2 regions of the Sporolactobacillus sp. Y61 genome follow, and region 1 is predicted to be linked to the other one. Evidence: riboswitches for the same ligand, from Rfam matches in the RefSeq annotation. Region 1 holds a riboswitch; the other holds the start of a gene.
What was found. A riboswitch is a leader RNA that binds a small molecule or an ion and turns the genes downstream of it on or off. The one in region 1 is predicted to bind S-adenosylmethionine.
Positions count from the first base shown of each region.

Region 2: linked by a shared signal. The riboswitch ahead of ABNN70_RS07810 (hypothetical protein) and the one ahead of ABNN70_RS01035 (sulfate ABC transporter substrate-binding protein) in region 1 are both predicted to bind S-adenosylmethionine.

Region 1 is NZ_CP159510.1:196,107-200,321, reverse strand. Features, by position in the region: gene cysW (sulfate ABC transporter permease subunit CysW) at 1-580, opposite strand, end outside; gene cysT (sulfate ABC transporter permease subunit CysT) at 603-1,379, opposite strand; gene ABNN70_RS01035 (sulfate ABC transporter substrate-binding protein) at 1,481-2,524, opposite strand; SAM riboswitch class I at 2,811-2,919, opposite strand; SAM riboswitch class I at 3,045-3,161, shown strand; gene ABNN70_RS01030 (ferredoxin family protein) at 3,240-3,473, shown strand; gene ABNN70_RS01025 (phosphoadenylyl-sulfate reductase) at 3,519-4,215, shown strand, end outside.
Region 2 is NZ_CP159510.1:1,645,050-1,649,264, reverse strand. Features, by position in the region: gene ABNN70_RS07825 (ABC transporter ATP-binding protein) at 1-60, opposite strand, end outside; gene ABNN70_RS07820 (histidine kinase) at 234-1,322, shown strand; gene ABNN70_RS07815 (response regulator transcription factor) at 1,319-1,945, shown strand; gene ABNN70_RS07810 (hypothetical protein) at 2,008-2,346, opposite strand; SAM riboswitch class I at 2,820-2,926, opposite strand; gene ABNN70_RS07805 (PilZ domain-containing protein) at 3,039-3,548, opposite strand; gene ABNN70_RS07800 (EAL domain-containing protein) at 3,541-4,215, opposite strand, start outside.

The sequences.
Region 1 (4,215 bases):
CGCTTGCCCCAAGTGTCAGAGAGGCTTCTTCTGCTGTAGTGCCCTGGTTTTGCATGAGCGGAATCAGCTCGCGGGAAACAAACGGGAAAGTCACAAATAACGTCGCAAGGACAATACCGGGTACATTGAAAACAATATTGATATCATGCGCCATCAGCCATCTGCCGAATGAACTGTGCTGACCGAATATCAGGATAAAAATCAGACCGGCGATGACAGGAGAGACGGAAAAAGGCAGATCAATCAATGTCATGAGTACACTTTTCCCCCTGAAGGCGTACTTGGTCATGACCCAGGCGAACAGGATCCCGAAGATGGTGTTCACAGGTACCGCGATCAGGGCAACCAGCAGCGTCAGACGGATCGCTGACAGGGCATCAGGTTCCGTAATGGATGAAAAATAGAATCCTGCCCCCTGTCTGAATGCCTCGGTAAAGATCGCAACCAGCGGAATGACGAGAAAAAAGAAAAGAAACAGCAGAACAAGAGCGATCAGAGTCAGTCGTATGGCGGTATTTTTTACATTATGCCGGGCAATACCTGCCTGACGGGCAACACGAGACGCAACAGGACTTTCCATAAAGGACTCCCTCTCAGTATCTTTACCGGCCGGCGTAGCGAAGACGCGACCACCATTGAATCAGATTAATCAGCAGAATAAGCAGAAACGAGATGACAAGCATGACAACGGCTATGGCCGTCGCAGCAGAATAATCAAATTGCTCCAGTTTGGTCATAATCATCAGCGGCGCGATTTCTGTTTTATAAGGCATATTGCCGGCAATAAATACAACAGAACCATATTCGCCAAGTGAGCGGGCAAACGCCAGCGAGAATCCGGACAGCGCCGCCGGCATCAGCTGAGGGAAAATCACCTTTCTGAAGGTCTGAAAAGGTGTCGCACCAAGCGAAGATGAGGCTTCTTCCACTTCGCGTTCAAAATTCTGCAGAACCGGCTGAACCATGCGCACGACAAATGGCAGACCAACGAAAATCAGGGCAATCGTGATACCGATCGGTGTAAAAGAGACGTCGAAGGGCAGCCATCGCCCAATCCATCCATTTTCTGAGTAGAGTGTCGTCAACGTAATGCCGGCCACAGCGGTCGGAAGAGCGAAAGGCAAATCCACGAGCCCGTCGACTGCCCGTTTCCATGGGAAAGTATAACGGGTCAGTACCCAGGCGATCAGGACACCGAAAATCAGATTAACAAAAGCCGCCGCCAGGGCTGTCAGGAAACTCAGTTTGTACGATGCAACGACACGCGGGTTGGTGACGTCCTGCCAAAAGGACGCCCATCCGGATCGTGCTGAATAGATAAAGATAAATGACAGCGGGATCAGGACGAGCAGGGAAAGATAGAACGTCGACAGCCCCATGGTCAGTCCGAAACGGGGATGGACCGTCCTTTTTTTAAATGTTGGGAAAAAGCCACAATACTCAACTCCATTATCTACGGATGGATTTACCCGGAGCTTGTTTATTTAGGCTGGTAAATCTGATCAAAGGTGCCGCCGTCGGCAAAATGCTCTTTCTGCGCCTTCGCCCAGCCACCGAAATGATCATCTACAGTGACTAGTTCAATTTTCGGGAACTGATCGCTGTACTTTGCCAGAATCTCCTTGTTACGCGGGCGGTAATAACTTTTCGCAATGATTTCCTGGGCTTCATCACTGTACAGGTACTTCAGATATGCCTCAGCCACTTTTGCTGTTCCGTTACTTTCCGCATTCTTATCAACAACGGCAACGGGCGGTTCAGCGAGAATACTCAGTGAAGGGCTGACCCTTTCAAATTTGTCCTTACCGAGTTCATCGATGCTCAGGAAGGCTTCATTCTCCCAGGCGATCAGCACGTCGCCGACACCTCTTTCCGTGAAAGTCGTGGTCGCTCCGCGTGCTCCGGAATCGAGAACTTTGACGTTTGCATAGATCTTTTTCACGAAGTCCTCTGCTTTCTTCTGGTCATTATTGAATTTCTTGTCGGCATAAGCCCAGGCGGCCAGATAATTCCATCGAGCCCCGCCTGAGGTTTTCGGATTGGGCGTAACAACAGATACATTTTTCCTTGTCAGATCATCCCAGTCCTTAATGTTCTTTGGATTACCGGCCCGGACGAGGAAAACAATGGTTGACGTATACGGTGTTGCATTCTGCGGCAGTCGTTTCTGCCAGTCCTTATCCAGCCTGTCCGTGTTTTCGGCAATGGCATCGATATCGCCGGAAAGAGCGAGCGTGACGACGTCTGCCTTGAGTCCGTCAATAACGGAGCGCGCCTGTTTTCCGGATCCACCATGAGACTGCTGAATCGTCACATCCTGATGGCCTGTCTTTTTCCAGTACTTCGCGAACAGCTTATTGTACTGCTGATAAAGTTCACGTGTCGGATCATAAGAAACATTGAGCAGTCTGACCGGTTTTTTTGCTTCACCTGAGCCGGATCCCTGAGCTGAACGGTCTGATCCGCAGGCGCTGAGTGCCCCGAGAATTAAGATGGATACGATGAACAGACTGATTTTTTTCATTTGTAAACGCCCCCTTGTAGTTGTTTTAAGACGTACATTCTGATTTCTGAAATAAAATAAAAAAACATAGGAATACTTGGATTAACAGCAAATACATCTTGCGCCCCCCGCGCTCACCTCCGGGAATGACTGGTTTACCAGACCAGGAAAAAAGTACTGACTCACAGGTCGCAGATGCCGCCACAGGCTTTTTTCCCCACAAAAATTGTTTTGTTCTCTAAGCGTATAAAAAAACCTCATTCCGAAAGGATGAGGAGTGCTGTACGTGATTTGGTCACACTGCATCTCCTTATCTTTCAGGATAACCTGTTGGACGTGGCACCTGTACGATCACGTCTGTCATCGTGGTTGCCGGGCTTCATTGGGCCAATTCCCTCCGCCGCTCTCGATAAGAATCAATGAAATTGGTTTAATCCTATCATGCAGGTTGGAATAATGCAAGAAAAAAATTAATTCACACTAAAACAAGGTGAATAATTGACAATTCGATGCATCCCCTTTAAAATGAAAGCCAATTCAATAACTATCCAGAGTGATTGAGGGACTGGCCCGATGACATCCGGCAACCTGCACAGCATGTATTTCTCTGTAAGGTGCTAATTCCAGCAAAATGGCAGACCATTTTGAAAGATAGGAATCGTGACGCGAAGCTTTTTCCTGACTTTCTGGATGGAAAAAGCTTTTTTTTCATTGATCTTTAGAGGAGGTGACTGAAGTGGCTTTTGTGATTACATCGGCCTGTAAAGGTGAAAAAGCGGGAGAATGTGTGGAGACCTGCCCGGTGGATTGTATCTTTGAAGGAGATGAGATGTTTTATATCAATCCGGATGACTGTATTGACTGCGGGGCCTGTGAAGCGGTCTGTCCGGTTGAAGCTATTTATCCGGAAGACGAAGTGCCGGACGGAGAGCGCCAGTACGTTCAGCTCAATCGCGATTTCTTTTCCTGAGCTTTTCATGCTATTTGATTAAGAGAAGAGGTGAGGACAACGAAAATTCCAACATACAGCACCTGGAAAGACGTGCAGCTGCCGGATTTTAATCCGCAGTCGACATCTAAAGGTGCCCGGGAGGTCCTGGAGTGGGCGTATCATTCTTATGGAGGTAAAGTCGTTTATTCCTGCAGCTTCGGGGTTGAAGGCATCGTCCTGATCGACTTGATTTATTCAGTAAAAAAAGAGGCTTCAGTCATCTTCCTCGATACCGATTTTCACTTCAAAGAAACCTATGAGCTGATCCGTCGTGTGGAAAACCGGTACCCGAAGTTGCATATCATCCGGCTGAAGCCGGCGCTCACGCCGCAGCAGCAGGCAGAAAAATACGGAGACGCGCTTTGGTCGAAACGTCCGGATCTTTGCTGCAATATACGGAAAATTCAGCCACTTGCTGCAAGGATCGGAGCCTATGATGCCTGGATTTCCGGGCTCAGACATGAGCAGTCTCCGACAAGACGTTCGGTTGCCTATGTCAACAGGGATGAAAAATTTCATTCTGTTAAAATCTGTCCGCTGATCTACTGGACCTGGGACGACGTCTGGGATTACGTGCACAGCCGTCAGCTGCCTTATAATCCCCTCCACGATCAGAATTACCCCAGCATCGGCTGCACGTTCTGTACGCGTCCGGTGAAGCCCGGTGAATCTCAGCGGGCAGGAAGATGGAGTGCTTTTGATAAAACGGAGTGCGGTCTCC
Region 2 (4,215 bases), 1.4 Mb from region 1:
CAGGTGATCCAGGGCAACCAGATCACCATACCTTTTAACCAGATTGTGAACATGAATCATGGCTCGATCAGCTCCCTTCCCTTATATCTCCAGTGTATCCGGCGCCGCGCTTCTCTGGTAGTGCCGGCAATCATCAATTGAAATGACAATTGTCATGAATCACCGGCATTGTACCTGCACCGGAAAAATGCTTAAATAAATGTAACAGAATGAATCAGGGATGGAAGATCGCTATGGATGCACTCATCGATAAACTCATTTTAATGACCGGCTGTCTGGCCGTATACCTGACCGGGGCCACATTCACCGACAATGTAGCCCCCGTCCTTCTTTCCTTTACGTGTGCCTGTCTGCTCAGCTACTATGACCAGTCGCGCATCCGGCTCTTCCTGACGGCCGTGTACCTCTTACTTTCCTTTTTCCTGCCCTGGTTTTATGTTTTTCTGCCGCTGATCTGTTATGATTCCTTTTTTTCAAAAGGGCAGTGGATCCTGCTCCCGGGCGTGCTGTCACTTGCCGTCTCCCGGCCATCTGATATTCGGATTCAGATGCTCGTCCTGGCGCTCTTGCTGCTCTCCGCCTGTCTGAGATACCGGACGGCGTCCCTTTTTAAATTAAAAAATCAATTCTACGATCTGCGTGATACGAAGAAGGAGATGGCTTTTCGACTGAAAAAACAGAATCAGGATCTGCTGATAAACCAGGACACGGAAGTCCGCATGGCAACGCTTGGCGAACGCAACCGAATCGCAAGGGAGATTCACGATAATGTCGGTCATCTGCTCTCCCGTGCCCTGCTGCAGACCGGTGCCCTGCTGATCATCAACCGTGATAAAAAAACGAAAGAGGAGCTTTCGCGCTTAAAAGAGACACTGTCCGAGGCGATGACCAGCATCCGCTCCAGTGTACATGATCTGTATGACGAGTCGATCGATCTTGAAAAGCAGCTGAACGATCTGAAGGATAAGTTCACCTTTTGCCCGGTCACGCTTGATTATTCGGTTCATAAGCTGCCGGGAAGCAAAGTCAATGTCGCACTGATTTCGATTGTCCGGGAGGCTTTGTCCAACATGGCCCGTCATTCCAATGCGACAGCTGCCCGGATCATCCTTCGGGAACATCCGGCTTTCTACCAGTTAATGATTTCCGATAACGGGCAGGCGCGTCCGGTCGATACCGGTGAAGGCATCGGCCTGAAGAACATGCAGGACCGGGTTGAAGCGTTACGGGGTGTGATCAATTTCGAGATGGGGCAGGGATTTAAAATCTTTATTTCCGTACCTAAAAAGGCAGAGCAATTAAAGGAGGCAGAGCCATCATGAAGGTCCTTATTGTGGATGACGACCAGCTGGTGTCCGCATCGCTTCAGACGATACTTGAATCGGATCCGGTGATTCAGGTACTTGCATGCGGCGCGTCCGGAAGTCAGGCCATCTCCCTCTATCGCCGGCTGAAACCGGATATTCTGTTGATGGATATCCGGATGGACGCCATGACCGGGATAGACGCCGCAGCGGTGATCCTCAAAGAGGACCCGCAGGCAAATGTGCTCTTCCTGACCACGTTCTCAGATGACGAGTATATTATCGAAGCGTTAAAAATCGGAGCTAAGGGCTATATTCTGAAGCAGAACTTTGAAAGCATTATTCCGGCATTAAAAGCGGTGGCAAGCGGCCAGCGGGTCTTCGGCGATACGGTTGTCAGAAAAATCCCCGGACTGATCAGACAGAAGAGCCGGCCGGATTTCGAATCGTTTCATCTGAATAAACGTGAAATTGCGATGATCGAGCAGGTCGCAAGCGGGAAATCTAACCGTGAAATTGCCCAGGCCCTCTATCTCAGCGAAGGCACCGTCCGCAATTATATCAGTTCAATACTCGTTAAACTGGGGCTGCGTGATCGCACCCAGCTGGCCGTGTTCTACTATAAACAGCAGGGCTCATGATCCGCCCGCATGGAAAAAGGACGCAGGCTGTATACCCACGTCCTTGTTATCTTTACGCAGCCTTAGCCTATCCGCTGACCGCCGCTGCTGATGGCATCAATTTCTTTTCCCAGTTCCAGGCGTTTCTGTTTCAGGGCAAAAAGCTGCGCGGCGATCGCATCTGTTGGTTCAATCATATGGGTGCGGATTTTCTGACAGAGCGTGAGCAGCGCGCGGCTGACTTCCACATACTGGCGGCGAAGGGTGTGTTCATACCTCTCTGCCGAACTCCTGAACGCCTCCAGTAACTCAGTCAGCTTGACCCGAATCTGTGCCTGCCATTCTTTATCCTGTAATTCACCGGCGTAAAGGTATAAATCAAGATAGTTGTCAATCTGCGCGTATTCTGCGTCCCTGATCATGCGGATCTCCCCCTTTAATAAAAATCTTGTTCGTTTGCTTAATAAGCGGAGATTTTCCGCTTAAATGCAGAATAGAACGGGTTTCAGCGTATCATAAGCGGAATTTTTCCGATTAGGCAATGAAAGATCCTCTCTTTTCATGTTTTTGAAACCAATAGGCGGAATCCCTCCGTCTATTGAAGCTGTTTTGTATTCTTTTTACTAAGTTAAGCGGAATTTTTTCCGTCTACTCATTTACAGAGCCACCTGGCAGCGATGCCGAGCCTGTTTTCCGGGCAACGTCCACGACCGGCTGTTGGTCAGGCAAGTTGTCTCTATCTGCACAAAATTTCACGGCTCACAAGCTGCGTCCTTTGGAGCGTGGTGATTGACCCTCCCTGACGGAGCGGCGTGACACGGGCTATCTGCTGAAAAAAAAACGATTATCTTTCTTTTATACAAGAAAAATAATCGTCGGGTTTTTACGTTTATTTTTCTTATCTCTCAGATTGAGCATCTGCTGGAATTGACACCATACACCTTTTTCGATGCTGGTTGTCGGGTTTCATCGGGCCAGTCCCTCCGCCACTCTTGATAAGATATATTAAGTTGATATTAGTCTACTATGAATCAGGCCATTCTGTCAATGGAAAGAGCTTTCGGTTCATCACCTGAATGTCGGCGGACTGATATTTTCTCCAGTTCCCTGTGGTTCATATAATTCTGAATTCTGGTTTCTTCCGCTGCAGAAAGTCGCTGAAAAGCACACCATATTCGACCGCTGTCCTCCCATGTTTCACCTTTTTCCAGGCAACTGTTCCCTGCATATGTATCAGTGTCCCCTCATCCATCGGGAATGAGACATAGATAAGCACTTCCTCCTTTATCGGAAAATTAAGTGGACAGGAGAGCCTGATACCGCCAAGGCTGATGTCTTTTATTTTTGCATCCACATTTTTATTATTAAGTTTCCGGAGGTCGCGATCCCCGAAATCAAGGATCCGCACCTGGCACGGTTCATCGTCCACAACCAGCCGGTAGTGCTTTCGCCTGTCCGGGACCTTTTTTGATTTGGCTTCAAAAATCTGTTGTTCCAGTGTTCTGCCGGAAAGTTTCGTTTTCTTAACTGCACGTCTGATGTGGATGTAGCACAGGGTGACCATACAGAACAGGACGAGATCCAGACCTGATAAAAGCCAGATCCATGCCTGCGAACTAAGCATGCCCACGCACCGCCTTACCCAGCAGATGCGGACGACCGAGCGCATAGCCCTGCGCATAATGAATGCCCATTTCTCTGATGTAGTGAATATCCTTTGCGGTTTCAAGGCCCTCAAAAATCAGTTTTGTATGAAATTTTTCACAAAATCGGATAAGAAAAGCGACATACGCCTGTTTCTTCTCCGACGTTCTCAGGTCAATCGAAAAGTAACGGTCCAGTTTAATGTAATCGGCATCAATCTCGATCGTCCGGTTCATGTTATCGGGCCCCTTACCAAAATCATCCACGGCGATCCGTATGCCGGCCTGCCTGATCAGCTTCAGCACGTCCTGCAACCCGGACAGATCATCAATACGCTCGTTCTCAACCATCTCGAAAACCAGCTGTCCGGCAAGAAACGGATAAGTCCCGATCAGATCCTTGATCACGGAAACCAGACCGGCGTGCAGCAAGGTCGAAGGATAAATATTCAGGAATAACTTTTGCCCCTTATCCTTCTGCCCGGACTCGGCGAATGTACGGACGGCTTTTTGTACGGAATGAACATCCAGTTCATAAAGTCTTCGTTTCTTTTTGGCCAATTGATAAGCCTCCTCGACAGTCGAAAAAAGAGGCGACCTGAACAGGGCTTCAAAACCTTCAATCGTCCGGTTCTCCAGATTGACAAT